DNA from 2 places in the Weissella soli genome. Region 2 is predicted to be linked to the other one. Evidence: riboswitches for the same ligand, from Rfam matches in the RefSeq annotation. Region 2 holds a riboswitch; the other holds the start of a gene.
The links. Region 2 has a riboswitch for lysine ahead of WSWS_RS02305 (amino acid permease). Riboswitches for the same ligand answer to the same signal wherever they lie in the genome.
Positions count from the first base shown of each region.

Region 1: linked by a shared signal. The riboswitch ahead of alr (alanine racemase) and the one ahead of WSWS_RS02305 (amino acid permease) in region 2 are both predicted to bind lysine.

Region 1 is NZ_CP017326.1:907,474-911,695, reverse strand. It holds gene WSWS_RS04275 (aspartate kinase) at 261-1,616, opposite strand; lysine riboswitch at 1,723-1,897, shown strand; gene alr (alanine racemase) at 2,021-3,133, shown strand; gene lysA (diaminopimelate decarboxylase) at 3,151-4,222, shown strand, end outside.
Region 2 is NZ_CP017326.1:480,241-484,462, reverse strand. It holds gene pyk (pyruvate kinase) at 1-145, opposite strand, end outside; gene WSWS_RS02305 (amino acid permease) at 457-1,923, opposite strand; lysine riboswitch at 2,017-2,193, opposite strand; gene WSWS_RS02295 (GNAT family N-acetyltransferase) at 2,302-2,745, shown strand; gene WSWS_RS02290 (MFS transporter) at 2,879-4,060, opposite strand; gene WSWS_RS02285 (beta-glucosidase) at 4,053-4,222, opposite strand, start outside.

The DNA.
Region 1 (4,222 bases), 430 kb from region 2:
TTTGTATAAAATTTGTTGTCCGTCGGTTATAAATTGCGGGATCAACTGTTATCTATATTGTAGTTTAGTTTTATATGTTTGAGCAGCCTGACTGTCTTTTTTAAAGAAAACAAAGATAAGGGGGAAAATAAAGCTTAATTAAGGATGCTGTCAAACATAATTAAGCGGTGTTAGTTTGATGATAATGCGAACAAAAACCCCTGATCGCACTGCAAAATAGGCGGCGCGATCAGGGGTTTTTGTTGATTTCGTGTTAGAGGTTAGTAAACTTGTTCATAAATTACTTTCACGGCGGCATCCACTTGATCAGCAGGCAAACCAAGCATCACGCTAATCCGTGAAGCTCCTTGGTTGACCATCGAAATATTGATGCCAGCTTCAGTGAGCGGTTCGATGATGTTAGCGACGGCACCGTGCATTTCTTGCATCCCCTCACCAACGACCATGATCAAGGCGTAATCGGTATGCCATTCTAAAATATCGGGCTGGATTTCTGTGCGAATGTCAGCAATCATGGCTTCAAATTGGGCACGTGAAGTGAGTGACTTATCGAAAATAATCGATAAATCATCAATTCCGGTCGGCATATGCTCATATGAGATGCCATGTCGATACAAGATATCTAACAGGCGTCGGGTGAAGCCAATTTCCTTATTGAGCAAGTAGCGGTGTAGATACAACGTTGCAAACCGATCGTCGCTGGCAATCCCCGTAATGGCGTGGGTCGTCGCAATTTCATTTTCGGGCACAATGAGGGTGCCCGGTGCTGCTGGTTCGTTGGTGTTACGGACGTTGATTGGGATGCCCGCCTTAATAACCGGGACAATTGCCTCATCGCTGAAAACGGCAAAACCCGCGTAGGCCAGTTCACGCATTTCACGATACGTCATTTTCGCGATGGGGGCAGGATTGGCCACGATTTTTGGACTGACAGCATAGATTGAAGACACGTCTGTGAAATTTTCGTAGACAGTAGCCTTCAACCCACGTGCCAAAATGGCCCCCGTAATGTCTGAACCACCACGTTTAAAGGTATTCATGTAACCATGTTCGTCGTAGGCAAAGAAGCCGGGGACCACGATGATTTCATCACTGGCCAGTGTAAACCAAGCCATTTTTTGGTAACTGATTTCAGCTAGCGTGGCGGCACGGGGGGCACCCGTTGTCTGCATACCAAGTTCTTTGGGTGATACAAAACGAGCATTATGGCCAGTTGCCTGTAAAATAAATGCGATTAGTTGGGCATTCAATAGTTCACCGTGCCCAGCAAAAGCGGCGTAGAGGTAATCAAACGAAGGGTAGTGCTGTTTGGCCAAATGCTGTAATTGCTCAATAATTTTGGGCATGATGGCAGTACTATCGACGTGGAAATAGGTCGCAATTGCTTGATAACGCGCTGCAATTTCAGCCACGATGGCTTGCGTATCATCGCCGTTGATGGCAGCTTGCGCGTATTGCAACAATAGATCAGTGACTTTGGTGTCGCCGGAAAAACGCTTGCCGGGAGCTGATACAGTCACTACTTGGCGGGTTGCATCAGCATCAATGATGGCGATAACTTTCTCTAATTGGGGGCCATCAGCTAGTGAAGTTCCCCCAAATTTAATAACTTTCATGTGCTTAAGTCCTTTTGGGAATGTATTGAAGTCTATTTAAGAGTAAGAAAATTAAAATGTCAAGATTGACACTCATTTTAATGCGTGTTATTCTCATTACAACTTAATGTTTGATAGAGGTCGCGAAAGACAAGAGTAAGTTCATGGAACCATGCCAATGGTGTTGAAATGAAGTGAAAGGGGATTTTGCCGAAATTGATTTGTGTGGCAGCAAATTAATTGGGCCGTTAATGAATAGTTAACGGACTGTCGCTGTAACCCAGCGGAGTGCTATCGGATGGTCCACGTTAACGATTTTTTATGCGTTCATGAGGCTGTGCGGCAGTGCACACTCATGGACGTTTTTTTGTACCCTGAGCGTGCACGTGCTTCTTCAAACAAAAAATAATGAATGGGGCAAACACATGGTAGTCGGATATTCAAGACCAACAAAAATTACAATTTCGCAGCACGCAGTCACCCATAACGTTAATGAAGTACGACAGGCGACAGGTGCGCGTATGATTTTTCTCGCTCTGAAGGCCAATGCGTATGGCTATGGCCTCTTGGAAATGGGCCAGGCAGCAGAACGCGCTGGAGTAGACGGAATTGGCGTGGCCATTTTGGAAGAGGCGTTGGCCTTACGTGAAGCGGGAATCGCCATGCCAATCTTGATTATGGGCATCGTTGATCCAAAGTATGCGCAAGTCATGGCAGAGAATAATATTATGGCAACCGTGAGTGATCTGGCTTGGCTTGAACAAGCACAGGCGGTGATGGACGGCCGGACGCGCCTCCTGATCAACGTCGCAGTGGATACGGGCATGACCCGCATTGGTGTCCGGTCGCAAGAAGCGTTACATGAATTGATTGATTACATTAAAGGCGCACCTGATTATTTCGTTTACCAAGCGATTATGACACACTTTGCAGAATCTGATTCCCTTAACAATGATTATTTTCATTATCAATTGGCTAATTGGGAACGGTTGACCGCGGGGATTGAATTACCTCCTATGGTGCATATCGCGAATTCAGGGGCCGCCATGTATCACGCCGATGAAATTCCTACGGATGTGGTGCGCGTTGGCACCGTGGTCTATGGCGTTGAACCATCCCGGGGGCAAGTGCGACCAGCCAATTATCTGGAACCAGTCCTTGGACTCGAAAGTGCGTTAGTCTATGTCAAGCAAATGCCAGCCGGTGTCGGCGTCTCATACTCGCATACGTATACAACCCATGCTGGTGAGTGGATTGGCACAGTCCCAATTGGTTATGGGGATGGCTTATCACGGAACCTACAAGATTTCGGGGTCATCATCAATGGTCAGCGGGCACGCATCGTCGGCCAGATTGCCATGGATCAACTCATGGTCTCACTACCAGAAGAGGTTCCCGTTGGCACTAAGGTCACATTTATTGGTAAAAACGGTGGGTTAGAAAACACCCTTGAAGATTTTAGTGACCATGCGGGCTTGGCACCGTGGGTGGTAACCACCTCATTACAAGAACGTATCAAGCGTGAACTCGTTGATTAGTTAGAAGGAGAACAGATATGACAACCCCTTATGAAGTAAGTGAAGAAGGCGAATTGAGCATCGGTGGGATCACGGCGAATGCATTGGCAGCTGAATTTCAAACACCGCTCTACGTCTATGACGTGACGAAAATTCGACAGTCGATGCGCGCCTTCCAGCAAGTGTTTGATGAAGAACAGATTGATTACGTGGTGAGTTTTGCTTCCAAGGCCTTTGCGACAACGGCGATGTACGAAATTGCCGCCCAGGAAGGGATTCATCTGGATGTTGTTTCCGGCGGTGAAATTGCCACGGCTTTGAATGCGAACTATCCAATGGCCCATGTGTCATTTAATGGTAATAACAAGTCGGAAGCTGAATTAATCATGGCCTTAGACAATGGTCTAGGGACAATTATCGTAGATAACCTTTATGAATTGAACATGTTATCTGAATTGGCTGCTGAACGGGGTATCGTGCAAAATATTTTGCTGCGTATCACACCAGGTATTGAAGCCCATACCCATGAATTTATTCAAACTGGTCAGACTGATTCAAAATTTGGCTTTGATGTCGACAGCGGTCAAGCTGAAGAAGCTTACCATATCGCCAGCGGGACCGCGTCATTGCATGTGCTGGGTGTGCATGCTCACATCGGCTCACAAATTTTTGATGTCACGGGGTTTGAAGCTGCTGCTGAAAAATTAGTGGCTATCGTCCATGATTGGGGCTTTGATCCTGAAGTGATTAATACCGGTGGTGGCTTTGGTATTCGCTATACCGACGAAGATCACCCTAAGCCGGCTAGTGAATTTGTCACGGCCATCATCGCTAAGATTCGGGAAAAGACGGGTGCCTATGGCATGCCGATGCCGGCCATTTGGATTGAACCTGGCCGCTCAATCGTTGGTGAGGCTGGGACGACCTTGTACACGATTGGCTCACGCAAGGATGTACCTGGCATTCGTTCGTATTTGGCCGTTGATGGGGGCATGGGTGATAATATTCGACCAGCAATGTACCAGGCCAATTATGAGGCGGTGTTGGTTGATCAACTAGACGCGCCAACGGAACAGGTCGTGCGGGTTGCGGGTAAGTACTGTGAATCGG
Region 2 (4,222 bases):
CGTTCATACGACCCATGTGCTCTTCGTGGTCTCCGTGTGAGAAGTTAAAACGCATAACGTTGGCGCCGGCGTCGATCAACTTGGCAATCGTCTCTACATCGCTTGATGCAGGTCCAAGTGTTGAAACAATCTTGGTCTTCTTCATGATTTGAAAAATCTCCTTTTATTTTGTCGGTAAATAACATACCTAACTAGCACTATTGTAACGTTTTTCTGCAAAAATGTCATTAAAATATGCGGTATTTCACAAGCGAAAATCCCCGTCAAATTAGGCTTTATAGCCTGTAACGCATTGCCACAATAATGAAAGCGGATACAATTAATTTTTATAAATTTACTTATGTGAAAAATTCACTTGTAATACTCTTTTTTAGAGTATTACAAATATTTTTTGTCAGAGCTAACAAAAAGCACCCCGAATATTCGAGGTGCTCGTCGCTAATCTTGTGATATTTTTTATTCAACGTCAGAGTGTGAAGATGACAAATCGATATCTTCCAACTTACGTACCCGACTCTTATTCTTGATTTTGTAACTAAAGTACAACACTAAGAATAATGGTACTGACATGTAGGTCGTAATAATCGCTTCCCAGTTCCAATGCGTGATTGAACCGGCAAATGAGCTGGTATCTTGTCCGATCACAACGACGAATGACAAAATCAAAGCCAAAATTGGTCCAAATGGGAACCACTTAGCATGGTAACGTAATTCTGAAACACTATGTCCTTGCTTGATCCAAGCCCGGCGGAAACGATAATGTGATACCGCAATCCCAATCCAAGCAATAAATCCGGTCAACCCTGAAGCAGCGACTAAGTAGTAGTAGATGTCTGGTCCCAAAACACTTGTCAGGAATGAGAACAAACCAACGGCCACTGTCAACAATAAGGCCGGTACAGGAATACCGGTACGAGTATTGGTCTTACCAAAAATTTTTGGTGCCATCCCCTTTTGCGCCATTGACCACAACATCCGTGATGAAGCGTAGACGCCTGAGTTAGCTGACGAGATGACTGAGGTCAAGATGACCGCGTTCATTACTGAGGCAGCCAGGGCAAACCCTGCTTGCTTAAACACCAGCGTAAATGGTGACACGGCCACATTTGATTCTGAAGCCTTTAATAATGATGGATCCTTATAGTTAATAATTGCGCCAATGATAAAAATGGCTAAGATGTAGAACAACAAGATTCGCCAGAACACTTGTGAGATTGCCTTTGGTACTGAGGTTTCTGGTGTTTCTGATTCACCAGCAGTAATCCCAACCATTTCAGTTCCTTGGAATGAAAAACCAGCGACCATAAACACTGACAAAATACCAGCCGCACCACCAATGAAACCATGGTGACCATCTGCGGATAAGTTGTTGGCCACATCTGGTTGGTTACCCATGATCCCAAGGATGGTTAGCACACCGACAATCATGAACAAAATGACCGCAATCACCTTAATCAAGGCCATCCAGAATTCTGTTTCACCATAGGCCCGTGCTGAGAACAGGTTGATCAAGGTAATCAAGAGCAACACTGCGCCGGCCCAAATCCAACCAGGAATAGATGGCCACCAATATTGCATGACCACGCCGACGGTCGCTGCTTCAACCGCAACCGTGATGGCCCAGTTAAACCAATAATTCCAACCCATAGCAAAGCCAAACGCCGGTTCAACATACTTGTCTGCGTAGACTGAAAACGAACCAGAGACTGGGTTATGGGTCGCCATTTCACCCAAGCTGGTCATAAGAAAGAACACCATCGCACCCATGACTGCATAAGCGGTTAACGCGCCCAACGGTCCGGCTTGCGAGATCGTCGCTCCTGATGACAAGAATAACCCCGTTCCAATCGTTCCACCTAAAGCAATCATTGAGAGGTGTCGTGTTTTCAACGTACGCCTTAATCCATTTGATTCTTGTGACATTACCAATTCTCCTTCCAGAGAGGTCTATCAGAACGAACAAAAAAATCCGTAGCCTGCTAAACAACAGACCACGGACTCATCAAGTACGTTAGTTTTGTCGATAGCGCTCCGCAGCCGACTAATTTTGCTGCGACAGTCCATACGTTATTCACGGATAGACCAACAAATGACTTTGCCAAGCCATTCATTTCGGCAACCGCCCCTTTTGATTCCTTCAAAGCTTGCCAGCTCCAGAACCTACTCATGTTGATCGCGACCTCTATGTCATATTTAATTTACAAATATTGATATTACTGGACTTTCAACAGAATGTCAAACAGATAGGCAGATTATCTTAAATTTGGTACGCTAGCTGTATCATATTCGAGGAGATACCCCATGGAATTACGGTCTTGGCAACCAGCCAATGAAACGATTTTTATCCAATTACTGAGCGAGGAAAGCATCAACACAGCCTTACAAGTCACTGGTAATTTACACACCCTCTTTACCCATTACTTAGCCACCCCATCTGTTGCCATTCGTGTGGACAACACCATTGTTGGTGGCATTTTTCTCGACGAAGATATCGATAGTCAAAGGCTTGAAACGACGCATGTCATCAGCTATTTCTTGCACCCTGATTGGCGACATCAAGGTATCATGACCGTTGCTTTGCTTGCCTTGCTACAGACCTACCACCAAACCACGATAACGGCTGAAGTTGATGGAAACAATGCTGCTTCAATCGCCCTCCTAAAACGCCTCGCATTTACCGAGGTGACGCAGTTTACAAATATTTTTGGACAAACCATACGGCTATTTACTAAAGAAATTGTTTAAAAAACGAGTGTCCCCACTTGAGCACTCGTTTTTTAAATTCATCATAGGATTCTAATCGACTGTCAGAAAGCAGCTAGTCAAATAGTTGTTTCCTCAGAACAAGTATGCCGTTCAAAGTCATCGCGAGTTTGGATTACTTTGATACTAATTGACCACCCTCTGCTTTCTTACCAAATTGACTAATAAGTAAAGTAGCAGCCATTATGCCACACAAACCACCTGCAAATATAAAGGAATGACCACCAGCCGAGATGCCCAATAAACTAATAATTTTTGGAGCTAAAGCTGATGCTAACCCATTAATAAAGCTATAAATGGACATGACCATTGGTATTTGATAAGGTTCCGAAATCATCGCGGCCAAGAACGGCGCTGTTGAAGTGATCGTAACCATACTAATGTTAGACAGCAAACCTGCGATGATTAACATAAAGGCATTAGTGGCAAATTCTCCTAAGAATAACGCTACTAAAAGACAAATAAACCCAAAAGCCAATGTGTTAGGCTTGCTCATTTTTCTAATGAATTTAAAGCCAAATCCAGCAATGATACCGCCAATTGTCCCAATTGAACTGACGATACCGGTAAGACTCGTACCACCAAGCCCTTTAGAATTGACTACGATCGATAAATTTGAAAGGTAAGATGTGTAAGCGATTCCCATGATGGCAACTGCGACAAATATCATCATTATAGAAGGATTAAATGCCTTAATAATTGATAAGGTAGACGTCTTACCGATATTCTCTTCAGTCTGTGTTTGTGGTAAATCTTTAGGTAAACAGATTAGCACCACTAAGAAAACCAAAATTCCAATTCCAAATACCCAATATAGGTTATACCAATGTGTCGCACCTAAAGCACCACCCGCAGCAATCAGCACCATACCTACCAAAGAAGTCACACCGTTTCCCATACCAAGAATACTAGATTGCTCCTCGCCTTTAAAGTATTCCGAGACTAACATTGGATTAATTGTTGTAATAAAGCCAAGGCCAACACCCAGCACCACCGAACATGCCAAAAGTCCAATAACTGAACTATGCCATACAGCTGGTAACATCCCTGCAATGGTCACCAACGCTACTCCTAACAATACCAGATATTTTTTGGAGAATTTCATCGCTAATTGTCCCGCAACCAAAGTCGATAATAATACACCTAATCCAGGTAATGTGCTTAGTAACTGGATGGTCGAAATCGGGGTATGGGGGAAAGACTGCGAGATCGCCACAATCGCTGATCCAATGACTACACTAGATAAGTTTAGTGCCAGCATACTGACGATACCAATTTTTAATTTTAAATTAGACATCGTAACTTTCTCCCTGTAAACTTACAATTCCTGCAAGCAAGTCATCATTAGCTGAGCTTGTACCGATATACACTGTATACTCCATATATTCTAATTCAAATTGATCAGTATCAGGATTAAACCATGTCAATTCTTCGAACGGTACCGTGATTGCAACCGTTT